3 regions of the Peribacillus sp. TH14 genome follow, and region 2 is predicted to be linked to each of the others. Evidence: a T-box and tRNA genes for the amino acid it is inferred to sense, from the RefSeq annotation. Region 2 holds a T-box; the other regions hold tRNA genes.

Region 1 (2,302 bases), 1.7 Mb from region 2:
GCCATTACCTCACCAACTAGCTAATGCGCCGCGGGCCCATCTATAAGTGACAGCTAGAGGCCGTCTTTCCATCTTCTCTCATGCGAGAAAAGAACGTATCCGGTATTAGCTCCGGTTTCCCGAAGTTATCCCAGTCTTATAGGCAGGTTGCCCACGTGTTACTCACCCGTCCGCCGCTAATCTCAGGGAGCAAGCTCCCATCGATTCGCTCGACTTGCATGTATTAGGCACGCCGCCAGCGTTCGTCCTGAGCCAGGATCAAACTCTCCGAAGAAATGTTTGACTTGCTCATTTTGCTTTTTTGATAGTGTGTGCTCACTTAAAATTTAACGTTGGCGCTTTGTTTTGTTCAGTTTTCAAAGAGCAATATTTGATTCCTTTAAAGAATCAACTTTTACATCATATCAAAGCTTGTTTAGCTTGTCAAGTTTTTTTGGTGGAGCCTAGCGGGATCGAACCGCTGACCTCCTGCGTGCAAGGCAGGCGCTCTCCCAGCTGAGCTAAGGCCCCAAAAATCAATGGTCGGGAAGACAGGATTCGAACCTGCGACCCCTTGGTCCCAAACCAAGTGCTCTACCAAGCTGAGCTACTTCCCGAAAAAACATGGTGCGCCCGGCGGGAGTCGAACCTACAACCTTCTGATTCGTAGTCAGATGCTCTATCCAATTGAGCTACGGGCGCATATTAAGATGGTGCCGAGGACCGGAATCGAACCGGTACGGTAGTCACCTACCGCAGGATTTTAAGTCCTGTGCGTCTGCCAGTTCCGCCACCCCGGCATAAATAAATAGTGGAGCGGAAGACGGGATTCGAACCCGCGACCCCAACCTTGGCAAGGTTGTATTCTACCACTGAACTACTTCCGCAAACATGCGGGTGAAGGGACTTGAACCCCCACGCCTTGCGGCGCCAGATCCTAAGTCTGGTGCGTCTGCCAATTCCGCCACACCCGCATAATAAAATGGTGAGCCATGAAGGATTCGAACCTTCGACCCTCTGATTAAAAGTCAGATGCTCTACCAACTGAGCTAATGGCTCATAGAAACTATTTATAAATGCTATATTAAGCTTGTATGAAAATGGTGCCGGCAAGAGGACTTGAACCCCCAACCTACTGATTACAAGTCAGTTGCTCTACCAGTTGAGCTACACCGGCAGGTGTAAAAATGGTGGAGGATGACGGGATCGAACCGCCGACCCTCTGCTTGTAAGGCAGATGCTCTCCCAGCTGAGCTAATCCTCCATATGAAACTGCTTGGCGGCGTCCTACTCTCACAGGGGGAAACCCCCAACTACCATCGGCGCTGAAGAGCTTAACTGCCGTGTTCGGAATGGGAACGGGTGTGACCTCTTCGCTATCGCCACCAAACAATAAAGGAACGTTGTTCCTTCAAAACTAGATAATAAGAAGGTATTTCATTTTTTAAAGCGTGGTTAAGTCCTCGATCTATTAGTATCAGTCAGCTCCACATGTCGCCACGCTTCCACCTCTGACCTATCAACCTGATCATCTTTCAGGGATCTTACTAGCTTGCGCTATGGGAAATCTCATCTCGAGGGGGGCTTCATGCTTAGATGCTTTCAGCACTTATCCCGTCCGCACGTAGCTACCCAGCTATGCCTTTGGCAAGACAACTGGTACACCAGCGGTGCGTCCATCCCGGTCCTCTCGTACTAAGGACAGCTCCTCTCAAATTTCCTGCGCCCGCGACGGATAGGGACCGAACTGTCTCACGACGTTCTGAACCCAGCTCGCGTACCGCTTTAATGGGCGAACAGCCCAACCCTTGGGACCGACTACAGCCCCAGGATGCGATGAGCCGACATCGAGGTGCCAAACCTCCCCGTCGATGTGGACTCTTGGGGAGATAAGCCTGTTATCCCCGGGGTAGCTTTTATCCGTTGAGCGATGGCCCTTCCATGCGGAACCACCGGATCACTAAGCCCGACTTTCGTCCCTGCTCGACTTGTAGGTCTCGCAGTCAAGCTCCCTTGTGCCTTTACACTCTACGAATGATTTCCAACCATTCTGAGGGAACCTTTGGGCGCCTCCGTTACTCTTTAGGAGGCGACCGCCCCAGTCAAACTGCCCACCTGACACTGTCTCCCACCCCGATAAGGGGCGCGGGTTAGAATTTCAATACAGCCAGGGTAGTATCCCACCAACGCCTCCACCGAAGCTAGCGCTCCGGCTTCTCAGGCTCCTACCTATCCTGTACAAGCTGTACCAAAATTCAATATCAGAGTCGCAGTAAAGCTCCACGGGGTCTTTCCGTCCTGTCGCGGGTAACCTGCATCTTCA
Region 2 (2,302 bases):
CAGATACGTTTTTTCGAATCGATCTGGAACGAAATGAACTTTTTCATCATCAGACCCTTTTTGAAGCTCAACTGATGTATCCGCAAGAGGTTGCATTTTGACGAACCATTGAGTCGAAAGATATGGTTCAACAACAGCACCGCTTCGCTCTGAGTGACCAACTGAGTGAAGGTGATCTTCTATTTTAAAGAGTACTCCTTCATCCTGAAGGTCTTTGACGATTTGCTTACGGCACTCGAAGCGGTCCATACCTTCGTATTTACCGGCCTTTTCATTCATCGAACCGTCTTCATGCATGACAAGGATGCGCTCCAAATTGTGACGGTTCCCAATTTCAAAGTCATTCGGATCATGGGCAGGTGTAATTTTAACCGCACCAGAACCGAATTCCATATCCACATAATCATCACCGACAATCGGAATTTCTCGACCTGTAATTGGCAAGCAAACCATTTTACCGATTAAATGCTTATAACGGTCATCTTCAGGGTGTACGGCAACAGCAGAATCGCCAAGCATGGTTTCTGGGCGAGTTGTAGCTATTTCAATTTCACCTGATCCGTCAACTAATGGATATTTCATATGGTAAAATGCGCCCTGAACATCTTTGTAAATAACCTCGATATCAGATAACGCTGTTTTCGTTGATGGATCCCAGTTGATAATGTATTCCCCGCGATAAATCAAGCCTTTGTTATAAAGGGACACGAATACTTCACGTACCGCTTTAGAAAGCCCATCATCAAGCGTGAAGCGCTCACGTGTATAATCAAGACCAAGACCAAGCTTTGACCATTGTTCACGGATATGACTCGCATACTCCTCTTTCCATTTCCATGTTTCTTCTACAAACTTCTCACGGCCTAAGTCGTAACGGCTTACGCCTTCTGCACGAAGCTTTTGTTCAACTTTTGCTTGCGTAGCGATACCAGCATGGTCCATACCTGGCAACCATAAAACGTCATAGCCTTGCATCCGTTTCATGCGAGTTAATATATCTTGAAGTGTTGTATCCCAAGCATGGCCTAGGTGCAGCTTACCTGTTACGTTCGGCGGTGGAATGACAATCGTATATGGCTCTTTTTTGTCATCACCTTTTGTTTCAAAAAACTTTCCATCAAGCCACCACTTATAGCGGCCTTTCTCTATCGTCTGCGGATCATATTTAGTCGGCATCGAAATTTGGTTCTCTTCCATAATCATTTCCTCCTTTTAAGGGCATAAAAAAAACTTCCATCATCACAAAAGGACGAAGGAAGTTGTTCGCGGTGCCACCTTTTTTCCGAAAAAGAAAAGAATCTTCTTCGGCTCTCAAATGGGATAACGGCTCTTCACCGGCCATCGCTACTAAATAACTTTCACGAAAACTGCTCGCGGACGACTTCTGATGCTGCCAACTTAGAAACCTCTCACCAACGGTTCCCTCTCTGAAAAGCGCATTTCATCTTACTATTTCCGGTCTTTGCATTCATTTATATTCATATGTAAAATCACTAAACGCATATAGTATATAGTACAAAAAAAATAGGGCTCCAGTCAATCATCTTTCGAATACTTTCTTAAAGTATTCTCACTTTAGGCTATTAAATCTTGCCATTCAGTCTTTTCTTTATTCTATCCTCTAAGATAAGTTCCTGTGACGGCTTTCTCACCTTTTCCACCTCATACCCATAGAATATAAGAAGTCCTACAAAGGAAGGTAATAATATGAAACGAAAATATTCCCCTTATACTTTACCGCCTTGGATGAAAAAATTCCGCGGTGTTTGCCAGCAGTTCATTATCCCTTTTATAGTATTCCAAGGGTTGCGGACGCTGATTTTCCCTACTTTCTTCGATATGCTTCTGCTAATCGCATTTATTTTCTTAGCTATGTCTTTATATTTCGAATGGATTTAATTATTCCCCTACAGAAAAAAAATATACATGACTGGAGGTAATCCAATCATGTATATTTAGCTTGGGGGTGATTGCTCTTCTTTAACAGCTTCAGTAGCCGCCTTTTTCTTCTGTTCAATATCTTCGATTTTCATCACCATATATTCAATATTCTTCAGGAGCCAAAATTGCCGCTGCAGTTGGGTTACATTATCTAGTTCTGTTCTATGGCCTCTGCCGTCCGAATAATTCTTCACTATATCTAGAGCCGATCCCGGAAAAGCAAGATAGCTTTGCATCAGCAGCAATTCTTCTTCTTTTAACGGGAAATAACGGAGATAGTTATATAGCCAATCGACACAGTCATCACATTGGACAGGATAGGTCCTCGCCGATTTGACTAGGAATGGGAGTAAATCGAAAT
Region 3 (2,302 bases), 1.8 Mb from region 2:
ATCCACCCCTCGTCTCGCCTGACCAAGATCCATAGGTAGACCGATAATGGAAATTTTCTGAATAGACATATAATTCCCCCTTTCTACCATTTTATATCTTATATGCCTAGTGGTTCAACTGAACATTTATATGTATAAAGATGCAGCTAATTAGCTTTTTTACCGTATTTACTCTTTGTCTTAAAATCCCTAATTGAACCGTTCTCTTATTAGAAGGTAAAAGTAATAAAAGTTAGATATTTAAAATAAAAAAAGTCTTAAGCCGTAATCGGCTTAAGACGTAAGTTTTAGTGTATGTAGTTAGATGGTGGAGCCTAGCGGGATCGAACCGCTGACCTCCTGCGTGCAAGGCAGGCGCTCTCCCAGCTGAGCTAAGGCCCCTAAAGGAATAAATATATAGTAAGCGGAAGACGGGATTCGAACCCGCGACCCCAACCTTGGCAAGGTTGTATTCTACCACTGAACTACTTCCGCAAATGGCTGGGCTAGAAGGGATCGAACCTTCGCATGACGGAATCAAAATCCGTTGCCTTACCGCTTGGCTATAGCCCAATATATAATATGTATAATTAATATTCAACAAAATAAAAAGGTGGTAATCATATATTTCCCTTTTACAGAGAATATATAACTGATCCACAGGTTTTTATTAAAATGGTGGAGGGGGGCAGATTCGAACTGCCGAACCCGAAGGAGCGGATTTACAGTCCGCCGCGTTTAGCCACTTCGCTACCCCTCCGCAATATATGGTTGTAAATGGTGCCGGCAAGAGGACTTGAACCCCCAACCTACTGATTACAAGTCAGTTGCTCTACCAGTTGAGCTACACCGGCAAATATTTTTAAAATAAAATGGTGGAGGATGACGGGATCGAACCGCCGACCCTCTGCTTGTAAGGCAGATGCTCTCCCAGCTGAGCTAATCCTCCGGACTAATAAGTATATAATGGTGACCCGTACGGGATTCGAACCCGTGTTACCGCCGTGAAAGGGCGGTGTCTTAACCGCTTGACCAACGGGCCGATATTTTATGATAATAGATAGATTGGGAAGCTCCCAAGCGGATTCGAACCGCTGACCTCTTCCTTACCATGGAAGTGCTCTACCTACTGAGCTATGGAAGCATATGGCTCCGCAGGTAGGACTCGAACCTACGACCGTTCGGTTAACAGCCGAATGCTCTACCACTGAGCTACTGCGGAATAATATAATGTTTCCTAATACTCATTTAAAGATTTTAAATGAATAGCCTGGCAACGTCCTACTCTCACAGGGGGAAACCCCCAACTACCATCGGCGCTGAAGAACTTAACTTCCGTGTTCGGAATGGGAACGGGTGTGACCTCTTCGCCATCATTGCCAGACTATATTCATTTTTTTGAAGAAATTTTCATTCCTTCAAAACTAGATAATAAGAAGGTATTTCATTTTTTAAAGCGTGGTTAAGTCCTCGATCTATTAGTATCAGTCAGCTCCACATGTCGCCACGCTTCCACCTCTGACCTATCAACCTGATCATCTTTCAGGGATCTTACTAGCTTGCGCTATGGGAAATCTCATCTCGAGGGGGGCTTCATGCTTAGATGCTTTCAGCACTTATCCCGTCCGCACGTAGCTACCCAGCTATGCCTTTGGCAAGACAACTGGTACACCAGCGGTGCGTCCATCCCGGTCCTCTCGTACTAAGGACAGCTCCTCTCAAATTTCCTGCGCCCGCGACGGATAGGGACCGAACTGTCTCACGACGTTCTGAACCCAGCTCGCGTACCGCTTTAATGGGCGAACAGCCCAACCCTTGGGACCGACTACAGCCCCAGGATGCGATGAGCCGACATCGAGGTGCCAAACCTCCCCGTCGATGTGGACTCTTGGGGGAGATAAGCCTGTTATCCCCGGGGTAGCTTTTATCCGTTGAGCGATGGCCCTTCCATGCGGAACCACCGGATCACTAAGCCCGACTTTCGTCCCTGCTCGACTTGTAGGTCTCGCAGTCAAGCTCCCTTGTGCCTTTACACTCTACGAATGATTTCCAACCATTCTGAGGGAACCTTTGGGCGCCTCCGTTACTCTTTAGGAGGCGACCGCCCCAGTCAAACTGCCCACCTGACACTGTCTCCCACCCCGATAAGGGGCGCGGGTTAGAATTTCAATACAGCCAGGGTAGTATCCCACCAACGCCTCCACCGAAGCTAGCGCTCCGGCTTCTCAGGCTCCTACCTATCCTGTACAAGCTGTACCAAAATTCAATATCAGGCTGCAGTAAAGCTCCACGGGGTCTTTCCGTCCTGTCGCGGGTAACCTGC

Evidence for each region. The T-box of region 2 lies ahead of JFU50_RS17630 (valine--tRNA ligase). A T-box ahead of a tRNA ligase gene usually reads a tRNA of that ligase, here a tRNA-Val.
Region 1: it encodes a tRNA-Val, which carries the amino acid that the T-box ahead of JFU50_RS17630 (valine--tRNA ligase) is inferred to sense. The anticodon was not compared.
Region 3: it encodes a tRNA-Val, which carries the amino acid that the T-box ahead of JFU50_RS17630 (valine--tRNA ligase) is inferred to sense. The anticodon was not compared.

What each region holds. Positions count from the first base shown of each region.
Region 1 is NZ_JAEKEK010000001.1:1,947,420-1,949,721, forward strand. Features, by position in the region: rRNA gene JFU50_RS09420 (16S ribosomal RNA) at 1-274, opposite strand, end outside; tRNA gene JFU50_RS09425 (tRNA-Ala) at 435-510, opposite strand; tRNA gene JFU50_RS09430 (tRNA-Pro) at 520-596, opposite strand; tRNA gene JFU50_RS09435 (tRNA-Arg) at 605-681, opposite strand; tRNA gene JFU50_RS09440 (tRNA-Leu) at 691-779, opposite strand; tRNA gene JFU50_RS09445 (tRNA-Gly) at 792-866, opposite strand; tRNA gene JFU50_RS09450 (tRNA-Leu) at 872-953, opposite strand; tRNA gene JFU50_RS09455 (tRNA-Lys) at 963-1,038, opposite strand; tRNA gene JFU50_RS09460 (tRNA-Thr) at 1,081-1,156, opposite strand; tRNA gene JFU50_RS09465 (tRNA-Val) at 1,168-1,243, opposite strand; rRNA gene rrf (5S ribosomal RNA) at 1,254-1,369, opposite strand; rRNA gene JFU50_RS09475 (23S ribosomal RNA) at 1,431-2,302, opposite strand, start outside.
Region 2 is NZ_JAEKEK010000001.1:3,634,640-3,636,941, reverse strand. Features, by position in the region: gene JFU50_RS17630 (valine--tRNA ligase) at 1-1,197, opposite strand, end outside; T-box leader at 1,243-1,472, opposite strand; gene JFU50_RS17625 (hypothetical protein) at 1,708-1,899, shown strand; gene ysxE (spore coat protein YsxE) at 1,956-2,302, opposite strand, start outside.
Region 3 is NZ_JAEKEK010000001.1:1,852,845-1,855,146, forward strand. Features, by position in the region: gene rocF (arginase) at 1-69, opposite strand, end outside; tRNA gene JFU50_RS08910 (tRNA-Ala) at 306-381, opposite strand; tRNA gene JFU50_RS08915 (tRNA-Gly) at 403-474, opposite strand; tRNA gene JFU50_RS08920 (tRNA-Gln) at 478-552, opposite strand; tRNA gene JFU50_RS08925 (tRNA-Tyr) at 656-739, opposite strand; tRNA gene JFU50_RS08930 (tRNA-Thr) at 758-833, opposite strand; tRNA gene JFU50_RS08935 (tRNA-Val) at 853-928, opposite strand; tRNA gene JFU50_RS08940 (tRNA-Glu) at 947-1,021, opposite strand; tRNA gene JFU50_RS08945 (tRNA-Thr) at 1,051-1,123, opposite strand; tRNA gene JFU50_RS08950 (tRNA-Asn) at 1,127-1,201, opposite strand; rRNA gene rrf (5S ribosomal RNA) at 1,248-1,363, opposite strand; rRNA gene JFU50_RS08960 (23S ribosomal RNA) at 1,438-2,302, opposite strand, start outside.